2 regions of the Rhizobium grahamii genome follow, and region 1 is predicted to be linked to the other one. Evidence: riboswitches for the same ligand, from Rfam matches in the RefSeq annotation. Region 1 holds a riboswitch; the other holds the start of a gene.
The links. Region 1 has a riboswitch for thiamine pyrophosphate ahead of thiM (hydroxyethylthiazole kinase). Riboswitches for the same ligand answer to the same signal wherever they lie in the genome.
Positions count from the first base shown of each region.

Region 2: linked by a shared signal. The riboswitch ahead of thiC (phosphomethylpyrimidine synthase ThiC) and the one ahead of thiM (hydroxyethylthiazole kinase) in region 1 are both predicted to bind thiamine pyrophosphate.

Region 1 is NZ_CP043499.1:200,584-207,824, reverse strand. Features, by position in the region: gene putA (trifunctional transcriptional regulator/proline dehydrogenase/L-glutamate gamma-semialdehyde dehydrogenase) at 1-3,671, opposite strand, end outside; gene FZ934_RS19845 (Lrp/AsnC family transcriptional regulator) at 3,793-4,263, shown strand; TPP riboswitch at 4,323-4,419, shown strand; gene thiM (hydroxyethylthiazole kinase) at 4,468-5,271, shown strand; gene thiE (thiamine phosphate synthase) at 5,268-5,903, shown strand; gene thiD (bifunctional hydroxymethylpyrimidine kinase/phosphomethylpyrimidine kinase) at 5,900-6,721, shown strand; gene FZ934_RS19825 (3-oxoacyl-ACP reductase) at 6,718-7,241, shown strand, end outside.
Region 2 is NZ_CP043498.1:3,203,726-3,210,966, forward strand. Features, by position in the region: gene FZ934_RS15465 (ubiquinone biosynthesis hydroxylase) at 1-134, shown strand, start outside; gene FZ934_RS15470 (Trm112 family protein) at 147-335, opposite strand; gene FZ934_RS15475 (LON peptidase substrate-binding domain-containing protein) at 344-1,015, opposite strand; gene trxA (thioredoxin) at 1,118-2,080, opposite strand; gene FZ934_RS15485 (prolyl-tRNA synthetase associated domain-containing protein) at 2,134-2,643, opposite strand; tRNA gene FZ934_RS15490 (tRNA-Gly) at 2,893-2,967, shown strand; TPP riboswitch at 3,194-3,325, shown strand; gene thiC (phosphomethylpyrimidine synthase ThiC) at 3,417-5,237, shown strand; gene thiO (glycine oxidase ThiO) at 5,239-6,213, shown strand; gene thiS (sulfur carrier protein ThiS) at 6,210-6,407, shown strand; gene FZ934_RS15510 (thiazole synthase) at 6,410-7,183, shown strand; gene FZ934_RS15515 (thiamine phosphate synthase) at 7,180-7,241, shown strand, end outside.

The DNA of each region.
Region 1 (7,241 bases):
GCCGCGGTGTTGATCGAGGTCGACACCTCTTCCAACAGCCAGTTGAGGCAATAGGCATCCGGATCGCGTGCAAGCTCGTCAGACGACGCCGACTGCGTCAGCAGCAATGGACCGGGCATGGCCGCGATCTTGTTCAGCATCGCTGTCAGATGCGCGCCCTCGCCCTCGATCAAGACGCCTGCGAAGCTTGCGCCGGCAGAGGCGGCATCCTTGAAGACCACCCTGTTCGACACCGTCGCCGGCAGGCCATCGAGGCTTGAGCGCAATCGGTCATCGCATTCGACGACGGCGCTGTTGCCGGTTGCGAGGACGGACGAAATCTGCCGGCGCAAGCCGATCTCCGAGATAGGAAGGCAGTAGATCGTGCCACGGGGATGCAAGGCATAGAGGTTGCGTTCGCCGACTGGGCCCGGCAATTCGCTTTCCAGGCCAAGCGCCGACTGGCTGCCCAGGTTGCGCGCCATCTCGGCGTCGTCCGCCAGGCCCTTCTGGTCGAGCCACTTGGCGAAATCCGAGAGACCCGGATCGCTATAGACAGAGCTGTACTGCGGCGGAATTGGCGGATTCTTCACCAGACGGCCGAGATAAAGCGGACCACCGGCCTTCGGCCCGGTACCCGACAATCCACGACCACCGAACGGCTGAACGCCGACAACGGCTCCGATCACGTTGCGGTTGACGTAAACATTGCCGACCTTCACCCGCGAGGTAACGTGAGCAATCGTTTCATCGAGGCGTGTATGCAGACCGAAGGTCAAGCCGTAACCGGTGTCGTTGATATCGTCGATCAACCGGTCGAGATCCTGTCGGCGCCAGCGGATGACGTGGAGCACAGGCCCGAAGACCTCCCGCTTCAAGTCGGATAGCTGGCGGAGCTCGATGATCGTCGGCGCGACGAAAGTTCCGACGTCGGTCGCTGCCGGCAGCTCGACGCGTTCGACGGGGCAACCAAGGCCATGCATCGCCTTCACATGCGTCTCGATGATATCCTTGGCCTCTGCGGTGATGACAGGGCCGATATCGGCCGAAAGCCGATTGGTATTTGCGATGTTCAGTTCACGCAGCGCGCCCTTCAGCATCGTTAGGGTGCGGTCGGCAACATCTTCCTGCAGGCACAACACGCGAAGAGCCGAGCAGCGCTGACCGGCGCTGTCGAAAGCGGACGCGATGACATCACCGACGACCTGTTCGGCAAGCGCCGAGGAGTCAACGATCATCGCGTTCTGACCGCCGGTCTCGGCGATCAACGGAATTGGCTTACCATCGGTGGAGAGCCGCTTTGCGAGCTCTGCCTGAATGATCCGGGCAACCTCCGTGGAGCCAGTAAACATCACGGCTGCCGTCTCCTGCGCAGCAACAAGCATGGCGCCCGCGCGCCCGTCACCGGGGATCAGCTGCAGTACATCGGCCGGAATGCCTGCCTCATGCAAGATGCGGACAGCCTCGGCAGCGATCAGCGGTGTTTCTTCCGCTGGTTTTGCAAGCACGGGGTTGCCGGCAACCAGAGCAGCGGCAACCTGGCCGGTGAAGATAGCCAGCGGGAAGTTCCAGGGGCTGATGCAGACGACCGGGCCGAGCGATGCATGCGAAGGACCGAGGGTGCGTCGGGCCTGCTCGCTGTAGTAGCGCAGAAAGTCGACGGCTTCGCGAACTTCGGCGATTGCGTTTTGAACCGACTTGCCTGCCTCACGCATGATCAAGCCGAGGAGGACCTCCATCCGCTCTTCCATGAGATCGGCGGCTCGTTCCAGCGCACTGGCCCGTTCGACGGGTGCGACTGCGGACCATGATGGCGCCGCCTTCAGCGCAAGAGCTGCAGCTGCAGCGACTTCCTCGGCAGTCGCTTCCCGCACGGAACCGACGATATCTCTCTCGTCTGCCGGATTGCGAACCTCACGCGCAGGACCTGCGGCTGCGGCACCGACCGATGCGGTCCAGCTTGCCGCCGCGCTGCGTTCGAGGGAAGCCGTAAGTTCGTCCAGTGTCGTCTCGTTCGAGAGATCGAGACCACTGGAGTTCTTGCGGGCGCCATAGAGGCCTGCGGAAAGCGCGATCTTTTCGTGCTTCTGGCCGACAACAGGCATCTTCGCGACAATCTCGACCGGGTCGGCAACCAGCTCGTCGATCGATACATTGGGGTCGGCGATGCGGTTGACGAAGGAGGAGTTTGCACCGTTTTCCAATAGACGCCGGACGAGGTACGCCAGCAGCGTCTCGTGAGTCCCGACGGGCGCATAGATGCGGCACGGACGGTTCAGGTTCTGGCGGCCAACGACCTCGTCGTAGAGCGGCTCGCCCATGCCGTGAAGGCATTGGAACTCGTACTTGCCGACGTAATAATCCGAGCCCGCCATCTGATAGATCGTCGCGAGCGTCTGGGCATTGTGGGTGGCGAACTGCGGGAAGACCGCATCGGTCGCAGCAAGCAGCTTCTTGGCGCAGGCGATGTAGGACACATCGGTGTAGATCTTGCGGGTGAAGACCGGAAAGTCAGCCAGACCGTCGACCTGCGCACGCTTGATTTCTGCGTCCCAGTAAGCACCCTTGACGAGACGAACCATGATACGACGCCCAGCACGACGGGCTAGGTCGATGATGTAATCAAGCACCATCGGGCAGCGCTTGCCATAGGCCTGCACGACAAAGCCCATGCCGTTCCAACCAGCCAGATCCTCGTCGAGGCAAAGGGACTCGAGAATATCCAGCGACAGCTCGAGGCGATCGGCTTCCTCGGCGTCGATGTTGAGGCCGATATCGTACGACTTGGCGATCAGGGCCAGCGCCTTCACCTTGGGCAGCAACTCACCCATGACGCGTGCGCCTTGCGCGCGGACATAGCGCGGATGCAGGGCCGAGAGCTTGATCGAGATGCCCGGCCCCTCGTAGATCCCTCTGCGGTCGGAGGCCTTGCCGATGGCATGGATCGCCGCCTCATAGTCCTTGTAATAGCGCTCGGCATCAGCAGCCGTGGTCGCGGCCTCCCCGAGCATGTCGTAGGAATAGCGGAAACCGCGCTGTTCGAGCGGGCGCGCGCGCTGGAGCGCTTCATCGATGGTTTCGCCGGTGACGAACTGCTCTCCCATCATGCGCATGGCCATATCGACGCCGCGCCGGATCACCGGCTCGCCGCAACGCGCGATCAAGCGGGTAAGCGCCGCCGAAAGGCTGCGATCATTGACGGTCGACGTGAGCTTGCCGGTCACGACAAGACCCCAGGTTGCGGCGTTGACGAAGAGAGACCTGCCGCCGCCAATATGCGCCTTCCAGTCACCTTCGGAAATCTTGTCGCGGATAAGCGCGTCGCGCGTGGCCGTATCCGGAATACGCAAAAGCGCCTCGGCCAGACACATCAGCGCCACCCCCTCCTGGCTGGAGAGCGAGTATTCGTGGACCAGTCCCTCTACACCCGTGCCCTTGTGCTTGGCACGCAACGCTTCGATCAGCTTGCGCGCCGTTGCTGCAGCAGCCTTGCTGACCTTCTCGGGAAGTGCGGCAGCCTCGACCAGGCGTGGAACGCATACGGTTTCAGGCGTACGGTAAGCCGCCGTGATTGCGCGACGCAAATCGCTCTGTTCGCGGATCGTAGGTGCAAATGCGCTGAACGGATTTTCAGCGTTGTGAGCCTGCTCTGTGGGGGCACCGGGCGCCGCTGCGCCGTCGACGATCGTCATATGTTTCTCCTGATCCGCGTAGGGCCTGAAGCTAACAGGGTTTGAGAAGTCAATTTCACTTGATTTGAATGCCTGTTGAATATAATTCGCCATTGATTGGCGGAATTTGAGGGCAATTCACGTGAATACAACCAGCCACAGTAGAGAAATCGACCAGTTCGACCACAGGATTATCGAAGCCCTGCTGTCCGATGGCCGGATGTCCGTTACCGACCTGGCGAAACGCGTCGGTCTTTCCAACACGCCATGCCAGGTCAGATTACGACGTTTGATCGAAGACGGCTATATCCTTGGCTTTCGCGCGATCGTGGACGTCAACAAACTCGGCAAGAATCACGTCGCCTTCACCGAGGTCAAGCTGTCGGATACGCGTGAGAACGCGTTGAACGCCTTCAACGTAGCAGTTCGGAAGCTGCAGGAGGTCGAGGAATGCCACATGATCGCAGGCGCCTTTGATTATCTTCTGAAAATCAGGACCTCCGATATTGCCAACTATCGCCAGGTGCTTGGAGAGAAGATTTCCAGCCTGCCTTTCGTGGCCAATACGTCGACCTTCGTGGCGATGGAGGCGATCAAGGAGAACGGTCTCTGAGCCGTCGCAGCCGTCATTTTTGAGATGACAAGGCCAGCCTTCTCTGCGAAAACATTCACGATGAGAGACAGGGGCGCACGCCGGAAGGCGGGCTGAGAAGTACCCTTTGAACCTGAACCAGATAATGCTGGCGGAGGGAGTCGCTCGGGACTTCCCGCGCTTTGCGTGTCGTCCCTCGCGTCTCGCCCCGCTGAAAGGGGCAATATGCAAGACCAGACATCACCAGGCAAACTGCTTGAAGCCTTGCGCGCGCAGCCGCCGCTCGTGCACTGCATCACCAATTTCGTCGCGATGAACATTGCAGCCAACGTGCTGCTGGCGACCGGCGCTTCGCCTGCCATGGTGCATGCCAAAGAGGAAGCGGGCGAGTTCGCCGCCATTGCCGGCGCGCTGACGATCAATATCGGAACGCTGTCCGCCGGATGGATGCGGGGCATGCGTGCCGCTGCCACCGCCGCAAGGGACAATCATAAACCCTGGGTGCTCGATCCCGTCGCCCATTACGCCACGGCTTTCCGGCGGGAAGCGGTGGCGTCACTACTCGAGCTTCAGCCCACAGTGATCCGCGGCAATGCCTCCGAGATCATCGCGCTCGCCGGTGGCGCGAGCAGGGGTCAGGGTGTCGACAGCCGCGATCCCGTCGAGCAGGCCGAAGCGTCCGCGCGGCTCCTGGCAGAGACGCACCGAGCCGTCGTTGCCGTTACTGGCGCCACGGATTTCGTCACCGACGGGACCAGGGCGGTTCGCATCGATGGTGGCTCGCCATGGATGCCTCAAGTGACGGCACTGGGTTGCTCCCTGACCTGCCTGGTCGGCGCGTTTGCGGCCATCAACCCCGATGCGCCCTTCGAAGCAACGATCGCGGCGCTTGCGGTGTTTGCTGTCGCCGGCGAGGCGGCTGCAACCGAGGCAGAAGGTCCGGGCTCGTTCTCAGTGCGCTTCCTCGACAGCCTCGCGCGCATCGACGGCGCATTCCTCGACAGACACGCAAGGGTCCGCCAAGCATGAAACAGTTCGACCTCTCGCTGTACCTTGTCCTTGATCCCGATCTCTGTGCCGGTATCGGCATGGTCGAGACGGCCCGTGCGGCGGTTGCAGGCGGTGCGACGATCGTGCAGCTGCGCGACAAGCATGCCGACACGGCGCGGATGATCGAGACCGGCCTGGCATTGAAAGCCGTGCTGTCAGGCACGGGCGCAGCACTCATCGTCAACGACGACGTCGACGCGGCGATCGCCATCGGCGCCGATGGCCTCCACATCGGCCAGGACGATCTCGGTGCGCTGGCTGCGCGCGAGCGCATCGGCCCCGATATGATCCTTGGCCTTTCGGTCGAGACCGAAGCGCTGGCAGCGGCTGTGAATCCTGACATCGTCGATTACGCCGGGATCGGACCGGTGTTTGCGACCGCCACCAAACCCGATCACAAGCAACCGATCGGCTTTGACGGCCTCGCGCGGCTCGTCGATGTCTGCCCGGTCCCTTCAGTCGCGATCGGCGGCCTCAAGGCCACGCATGTCCGCGATGTCTTCGCTGCCGGTGCCGGCGGGCTGGCCGTTGTCTCCGCGATTTGCGGCACGAGCGATCCGGAAGCCGCCGCCCGCGATATTGCCGATATTATTCGAAAGGCACGGAGATGATCCGCAACGTCTTATCCATCGCCGGCTCCGACCCTTCCGGGGGCGCAGGCATACAAGCCGATCTCAAGGCTTTCGCGGCCCGCGGCGTCTATGGCATGGCGGCACTCACGGCGCTCACCGCGCAAAACACGCAGGGCGTTTCCGGTGTGCATCTCGTGCCGGCGGCCTTTGTCGCCGACCAGATCCGGGCGGTTTTCGCAGATGTGAGGGTGAATGCCGTCAAGATCGGCATGATCGCCAATGCCGAAATTGCCGATGCCGTCGCCGAGGTGCTGCAATCCCATCGCGACATCCCAATCGTGCTCGACCCGGTAATGGTCGCAAAGGGCGGCGCCAATCTTCTCGATCCCGAGGCTGTCGATGTTCTGACGCGCCGGCTGCTGCCGCTCGCCACGCTGCTGACACCCAACCTCCCAGAGGCTGCGGCACTGCTTCATCTGCGCCCGGCGGAAAATCGCGCGGAGATGGCCGACCACGCACAAAGGCTGCGCGCGCTCGGACCTCAAGCCGTGCTCGTCAAGGGCGGCCACCTTGCCGGCCCCGACAGTCCGGATGTCCTGGCGACCGCCGATGGGCTTCGCTGGTTTGAAGCCGCCCGCGTACCAACGGCGAACACCCATGGCACCGGCTGCACGCTCTCGAGTGCGCTGGCCGCGGAACTCGCGAAGGGCAAGGCCCTGCCCGAAGCGATCGGCACAGCCAAGGCCTATCTGGCCGCAGCCGTCGCTGAGGCCGATACGCTCGACGTCGGAACGGGACATGGGCCCGTCCAGCATTTTCATGAACTTTGGAAGCTCACAGAAGGACACTCGAAATGACACTAGCGCTCAGCGAACAGACGGTCATCGTCACCGGTGGCGCCCGCGGTCTCGGTGCGGCCATCGCCACGGCCTTTGCCCGGGAAGGGGCGAAGGTTGCGATCAACTATCGCAATAGCCGCGGCGAAGCAGAAACGCTGGCTGAAAGCCTCGGTGACAGGGCCAAGGCGTTTCATGCCGATATTCGCGATTCCGAAGCCGTCAGACGCATGGTGTCTGACGTCACGAACACCCTGGGCGCACCGACCACACTTGTGCACAACGCCCTCACCGATTTCAGCTTCAATGGCGATCAGCGCCCGAAGCTCGATCAGCTTTCCTGGGAGGCGATGACGGCGCAGCTCGACACGGCCGTGAAGGGAGCATTGAACCTGATCCAGTCCGCCCGCCCGGCGATGGCCGCGGCCCGTTTCGGGCGCATCATCACGATCGGCACCAACCTCTTCCAGAACCCGGTTGTCCCCTATCACGACTATACGGCTGCCAAGGGTGCGCTTCTGTCACTGACACGCACAGCTGC
Region 2 (7,241 bases), on a different replicon from region 1:
CGATTCGCCTTGCCCGCGATGTCGGACTCGGGATCGTCGAACGCTTGCCCGGCCTCAAATCCTTCTTTATCGGCCAGGCGGCCGGCACGACGGCCCCTGATAATCCGAGACTGCTCGCCGGGCAGACGATCTAAAGCTTCACAGCTTCAGTCGTCGAGACTGCGCGCCTCGGACACCAGCATGATCGGAATGCCGTCGCGGATCGGATAGGAGAGGCGTGCTTTTTCCGACACGAGCTCGTTGTGCTCGCGATCGTAAGTCAGTCGCCCCTTCGTCAAAGGGCACACCAGAAGCTCAAGCAGCTTGGGATCGACACGGCTTAGTTTTTCGTCCATGACAGTTTCTACTGCAGAACGGTGTCGGAGTCACCAAAGACACGCGCCAACACGATCTCTGTGATGGCGATCAACGTTTCTGCTCGCGTCTTCAAATCGGGCGCTTCGAGAAGCGCCTGCTTCTCGGCCGGTCCGAAGGGAGACATCATTGCAAGCGAGTTTACCAGCGTCAGATTGCTGGCACGCTCGACACTCTCCCAATCCGCTTCCAGCTTGTTGGCGTCGAGATAGGCCTTGAAGGCCGTCAGGAGTGCTGCGCGATCCACCGCGTCCTCTTCATCGCGAGCGGAAAGATCGGCGATAAAAGGCGCGATCCGAAAGATTCGGAAGGGATTATGTGTCTCTTTTTCTTCCAGCAGCCGAAAACGGCAAATGCCGGTCAAAGAAACGATGTACCGGCCATCCCCGGTTTCGGCAAAGGATGTGATTCGGCCAACGCAACCAACGGACGCGAGATTGGTTTCACCATGCCGCTCATCGCTTTCGCCAAGCGCCGGCTGAACCATTCCGATCAGTCGATTCCCGGTAAGCGCCGCGTCGAACATCGCAAGATAGCGCGGCTCGAAAATATTGAGCGGCAGCTGACCGGTGGGTAGCAACAGCGCACCCGCCAGAGGAAAGACGGCGATCGCATCAGGCAGATCACCGGACTTGAGATATCTAGCATTCCCCACTTGCATGAAGGCTGGTCCCGCATAATGGCGGGGCGGAAAAAGCCCCGCGCCCGCACCTACGGAAATGTGGAGTACCCCTCCGAAAACGCAAGGGTCAATGCAATAAACTTACGAGAAGAGCATCGCCGAAAGCTTGCGGCGGGCAGCAACCGTCGCCGGATCCTTGAAACCCCAAACGTCGAAGAACTGCAGCAGCTGGCGGCGAGCACCGTCGTCGTCAAAGCTACGGTCCTTGCGCATGATGTAGAGCAGATGGTCCGCCGCCTCGTCTCTCATGCCCTCGACGTTGCGGATTTTCGCAAGCTTTAGCCGGGCTTCGTGAGCGTCCGGATCGTTCGCAAGCTCGTGTTCGAGCGCAACCGGATCGCCGAGCTTGCGGGCTTCTTCGATCTGCTCAAGCTTTTTGAGAACCGCCTGTATCGCGGCATCGTTGGCTATCGTTTCGGGAAGGTCCGTGAGCGCTTCGCGAGCCCGTTCATGCTGGTTTGCGGCAATCATGCAGTTTGCCATGCCGGCAAGCGCCTTGGCATTCTCAGGATCTGCCTGCATGACTGCGCCGTAGAGCTGCGCGGCGCCGTTGACGTCTCCACCGGCGAGCAGCTCGTCGGCTTCCTTCAGCACCGCCTCGATCTCGGCCGCCTGATCAGCTCCGGCCGGACCGGCAACACGATCGATGAACTCACGGATCTGGCTTTCAGGCACGGCTCCCATGAAACCATCCGCCGGACGCCCGCCGACGAAGGCGATGACCGCGGGAATGGACTGAATACCGAGCTGGCCGGCGATCGACGGATGATCGTCGATGTTCATCTTCACCAGCTTGACGCGTCCCTCGGCCTCATTCACGACCTTTTCGATAACGGGCGTCAGCTGCTTGCAGGGACCGCACCAGGGCGCCCAGAAATCGACGAGTACCGGCTGGTTACGGGACTCCTCGATGACATCCTTCGCGAAGGTCGCGGTGGTCGTGTCCTTGATGTAGCCACCGGCAGCAGCCGGCGCCGCTCCAAAACTCGCCGAAGCGGACATCTGGCCATAGGAATTGCTGTAAGGGTTGTCGTTGCCGCTCATGGGTATCTCCCGCCGTGCCGGTCAGCCGGCTTTTCTAGCGCTAAAATCGTATGTCAGGACGTCACTTTCAAGACAAGCGGCTTGTGGCCCGTCGCTTCCATAAATCGAACGAGATCCGCGCTGCCGATCGAGGTTGTGGCATCGTTCGAAAGCGGATGGCAGTTGACGATATCCTCTTTCATCAGCTCCGCATCGAGAATGAAGGTGACATTGCCGCCGGTATCATTGATGGCGCCAAACGCGGTCACGGAGCCGGGCACGACGCCGAGATATTCCAGGAGCTTTTCCGGCTTGCCGAAGGACACCTTGCTCGCTGCGCCGATCAGCGTATGGACCGTCTTCAGGTCGACCGTTGCGTTTTCTTCGACCGTGAGCAGGAAGAACTGATCCTTTTTGTCCTTTACGAACAAGTTCTTCGTGTGCCCACCCGGAATCTCGTCTCGCAGGGCAACGGATTCGGCAACGGTGAAGACCGGAGCATGAGTCTTCGTGCTGTGCTTGATGCCCAGCCCATCCAGAAACGTGAATAGATCGTCGGCGGTCTTGGGTGTGACGTCGGTCATTTCGAGTCCTGTCTGGGTCTAGCTACAGGTCCTGATTAAGTCCCGTATCGATCTTTTGCAATGTTCACACCCGTCGCTTTCGCCTGCATTTGCGGCCTTCTCGACCGATCTGCGTCTGGCCTGGATATTTTTCTTCGCCTTTGCGTCATTTCCCTGTTGCATTTGAGAATCGTTTGGGCGATATAGCGCCCGTCGCCGCAAGGTGGCGCCCACGGTCCTCCAAACTACCACAGGCCGTCGGGATTATGAGCGGGTGTAGCTCAGTGGTAGAGCACAACCTTGCCAAGGTTGGGGTCGAGGGTTCGAACCCCTTCGCCCGCTCCAAATTTTCCTAAAGACGCTTCAAGCCTCGGTTTTCCGAGGCTTTTGTGTTTCTAGGTTCTGCCAAAGTGGCGCCACTGCTTTCGTGTTTTGGCGAGAAATCGCAAACCACTGATTCTCATAGCTATTTCCTACAGAGCGTCGCAGCTTTTTTCCGCCGCTTTCCATTAGATGATTCCGTATCTCCGGACCGGTGCTTGACGATTCGGATCACCCGGCCTACCGTTGAGGCATTCACCAGGGGGGTCCCGGCAAGGGGCTGAGATACTGCTGGCGAAAAGGCTTAGGCCTTTCGTGGCGCAGTGACCCGTTGAACCTGATCCAGTTCATACTGGCGTAGGGACGGTGCAAGCGCTCGAAGGCCGGGATTCCCGCGTGGAATCCGTGCTGGCGTCTTTTCATCATTCCGGCTGAGGACTGGGTCTCCAATCGCAAACTTGGAGCCTCAAACCATGAATATCGCCGCAAAGACCATCACCCCCACAGTCACCACCGGCCCGCTGCCTGCCTCCCGCAAGATCTATATCCCGGGCGAGATCCACCCCGATATCCGCGTTCCCATGCGCGAGATCAGCGTCCACCCCACCTCCGGCGAGCCGCCGGTCACGGTCTATGATTCCTCCGGCATCTACACCGTCGAGGGTGCCGATATCAGCATCGAACGGGGCCTTCCGGCGTTGCGGCGCGACTGGGTTCTCGCCCGCGGCGACGTCGAAGCCTATCACGGCCGGCAGATACGCCCGGAGGATAACGGCTTTGCCAGTGGCGAGCGCCTGACGCCAGAATTCCCCGCCAAGCGCCAGCCGTTGCGCGCCAAGGACGGCAAGGCCGTGACCCAGCTCGCCTATGCCCGGTCAGGCATCATCACGCCCGAGATGGAATTCATCGCCATCCGCGAAAATCTCGGCCGCAAGGCGAAGGCCGAAGCCATGATCCGCGACGGCGAGAGCTTCGGCGCCCATATTCCCGATCACGTCACCCCGGAATTCGTCCGCCAGGAAGTCGCCGCCGGCCGCGCCATCATCCCCGCCAACATCAACCATCCCGAAGCCGAGCCGATGATCATCGGCCGCAATTTCCTGGTGAAGATCAACGCCAATATCGGCAACTCCGCCGTCACCTCCTCGATGGCCGAAGAGGTCGAGAAGATGGTCTGGGCGGCGCGCTGGGGCGCCGATACGGTCATGGATCTCTCCACCGGCCGCAACATCCACAACATCCGGGAATGGATCATCCGCAACTCGCCGCTGCCGATCGGCACGGTGCCGCTTTACCAGGCGCTGGAGAAGGTCGAAGGCATCGCCGAGAACCTGACCTGGGAAGTCTATCGCGACACGCTGATCGAACAGGCCGAGCAGGGCGTCGACTATTTCACCATCCATGCCGGCGTGCGGCTTCATTACATCCCGCTGACCGTCAACCGCGTCACCGGCATCGTCTCGCGCGGCGGCTCGATCATGGCCAAGTGGTGTCTTCATCATCACCGCGAGAGCTTCCTCTATGAGCATTTCGAGGAGATCTGCGACATCTGCCGCGCCTATGACGTCTCCTTCTCGCTGGGCGACGGCCTGCGCCCCGGCTCGATCGCCGACGCCAACGACGCAGCACAATTCGCCGAGCTGGAAACGCTGGGCGAGCTGACGAAGATCGCATGGGCGAAGGATTGCCAGGTGATGATCGAAGGGCCCGGCCATGTGCCGATGCACAAGATCAAGGAGAATATGGACAAGCAGCTCGCCGTCTGCGGCGAGGCGCCGTTCTATACGCTCGGACCGCTCACGACCGATATCGCGCCGGGCTACGACCACATCACATCGGGCATCGGTGCTGCGATGATCGGCTGGTTCGGCACGGCAATGCTCTGCTACGTCACGCCGAAGGAGCATCTCGGCCTGCCGGACCGCAACGACGTGAAAACCGGCGTCATCACTTACAAGATCGCCGCCCACGCCGCCGATCTCGCCAAGGGGCACCCGGCCGCGCAACTGCGCGACGACGCGCTGTCGCGCGCCCGCTTCGAGTTCCGCTGGGAGGACCAGTTCAACCTCTCGCTCGATCCGGAAACCGCCCGCAGCTTCCACGACGAGACGCTGCCCAAGGAGGCGCACAAGGTCGCGCATTTCTGCTCCATGTGCGGCCCGAAATTCTGCTCGATGCGGATTTCCCACGACATCCGCGCCGAGGCGCAGAAAGAGGGTCTGGACGCCATGGCGGCCAAGTATCGCGACGGCGGCGACCTCTACATGGCTGTCGATGCCGGCGCGGCCGGCTGAGATGCGTGTTCTTGTCAAAGGGGCCGGCGTCGCCGGCCTTACCGTGGCGTGGGAGCTACAAAACCGCGGCGCCGACGTCACGGTGTTGGAGCGGCAGGCGACCTTCGCCGGCGCGGCCTCCTGGCTCGCCGGCGGAATGCTCGCGCCCTGGTGCGAGCGCGAAAGCGCCGACGCCTCGGTGCTGCAGAGAGGCGAGGACACCGCCGATCGCTGGGAGGCGATCCTGCCTGAGCTGGTAAAAAGAAACGGTACTCTGGTGGTCGCGCCGCCGCGCGACCACAGCGAGCTGAAGCGGTTCGCTGGCCGAACGACGGGGTATCAGTGGGTTGACGAGGCAGAGATCGCTGCGCTGGAGCCCAGTCTTGCCGGCCGCTTTCGCGAGGGTCTGTTCTTCCCCCGCGAAGCCCATCTCGATCCGCGGCAGGTCTTGATGGCGCTCCGCGCCAATCTGAAAGCTGCGGGCGTCATTTTCACGGCCGAGGCCAACGGGAATGACTGCTACGATCGCGTTATCGATTGTACCGGCGCGGCCCGCATTGGAACCCTCCCCGGCTTGCGTGGCGTTAGAGGCGAGATGCTCTACCTCAAGACCGACGAAGTCACACTTGCCCGGCCCGTTCGCCTGCTGCATCCGCGCATTCCCGTCTATATCGTTCCCCGCGGCAATGGCCTTTTCATGGTCGGTGCCACGATGATCGAGACGGAATTTTCAGGCCCGATCGCCGCCCGGTCCCTGATGGAACTGCTGAATGCGGCTTATGCCCTGCATCCGGCTTTTGCCGATGCCATCGTGATAGAAACCGGCGCTGGCATTCGGCCGGCCTTCCCCGACAATTTCCCGCGCGTCGCCCGCCACGGCAACGTCATCTCGCTGAACGGTCTCTACCGCCACGGCTTCCTGCTGGCGCCTACGATGGCGGCGGAAGCAGTGAACCTCGCCTTCAGTGACCAGCCCAGAGGAGACCGATCCCAATGAGATTGATCGTCAACGGAGAACCCCAGGACAACGGAGCGTCGACGCTATCAGAGTTGCTGACGTCGCTGGATTACGAAGGGGACTGGCTGGCAACCGCGGTGAACGGCGAACTCGTCCATCGCGAGGATCGCCAGGATTGTGCGCTCAACGATAACGACAGGATCGAGATCCTGTCTCCCATGCAGGGAGGCTGACGATGCCGACATTCTATGGAGTCGACGTCGAGTCCCGGCTACTACTGGGCACCGCCCGATACCCCTCGCCCGCGAAACTCTCTGAAGCGGTCCGGCAGTCTGAAACGGAAATCGTGACAGTCTCTCTCCGTCGTGAAGCTGCGGGCGGCCGCAACGGCGGCGCCTTCTTCGAGATGATCCGCGGGCTCGGCGTCCGCGTCCTGCCGAACACCGCCGGTTGCCATGGCGTATCGGAGGCCGTGCTGACGGCGAAGATGGCGCGCGAGGTCTTCGCGACGAACTGGATCAAGCTGGAGGTCATCGGCAACCACGACACGTTGCAGCCGGATGTTTTCGGCCTCGTCGAAGCCGCCCGCATCCTCACAGGCGAAGGCTTCGAGGTCTTCCCCTACACCACAGACGACCTCGTCGTCGCCGAGCGGCTGGTGGAAGCGGGCTGCAAGGTGCTGATGCCCTGGTGCGCGCCGATCGGCAGCGCCGCCGGCCCGCTCAATCCGTCAGCGTTGAGGGCGATACGTGCCCATTTCCCCGAGGTTCCGCTTATCGTCGATGCGGGCATCGGACGGCCATCGCACGCCACTGCGGTCATGGAGTTTGGCTTCGATGCCGTCCTGCTCAATACAGCCGTAGCCGGCGCCGGCGATCCGGTGGCCATGGCGAGTGCTTTCGCCAAAGCGATCGAGGCAGGAAGGCAAGCCTACGAGGCCGGAATGCTTGAGCCGCGCGACATGGCAGTACCGTCCACACCCGTCATCGGAAAGGCAGTCTTTGCATGAAACTTGATCCCTTTTACCTAATCGTCGACAGTTCGGACTGGGTAGCCCGCCTCGTGCC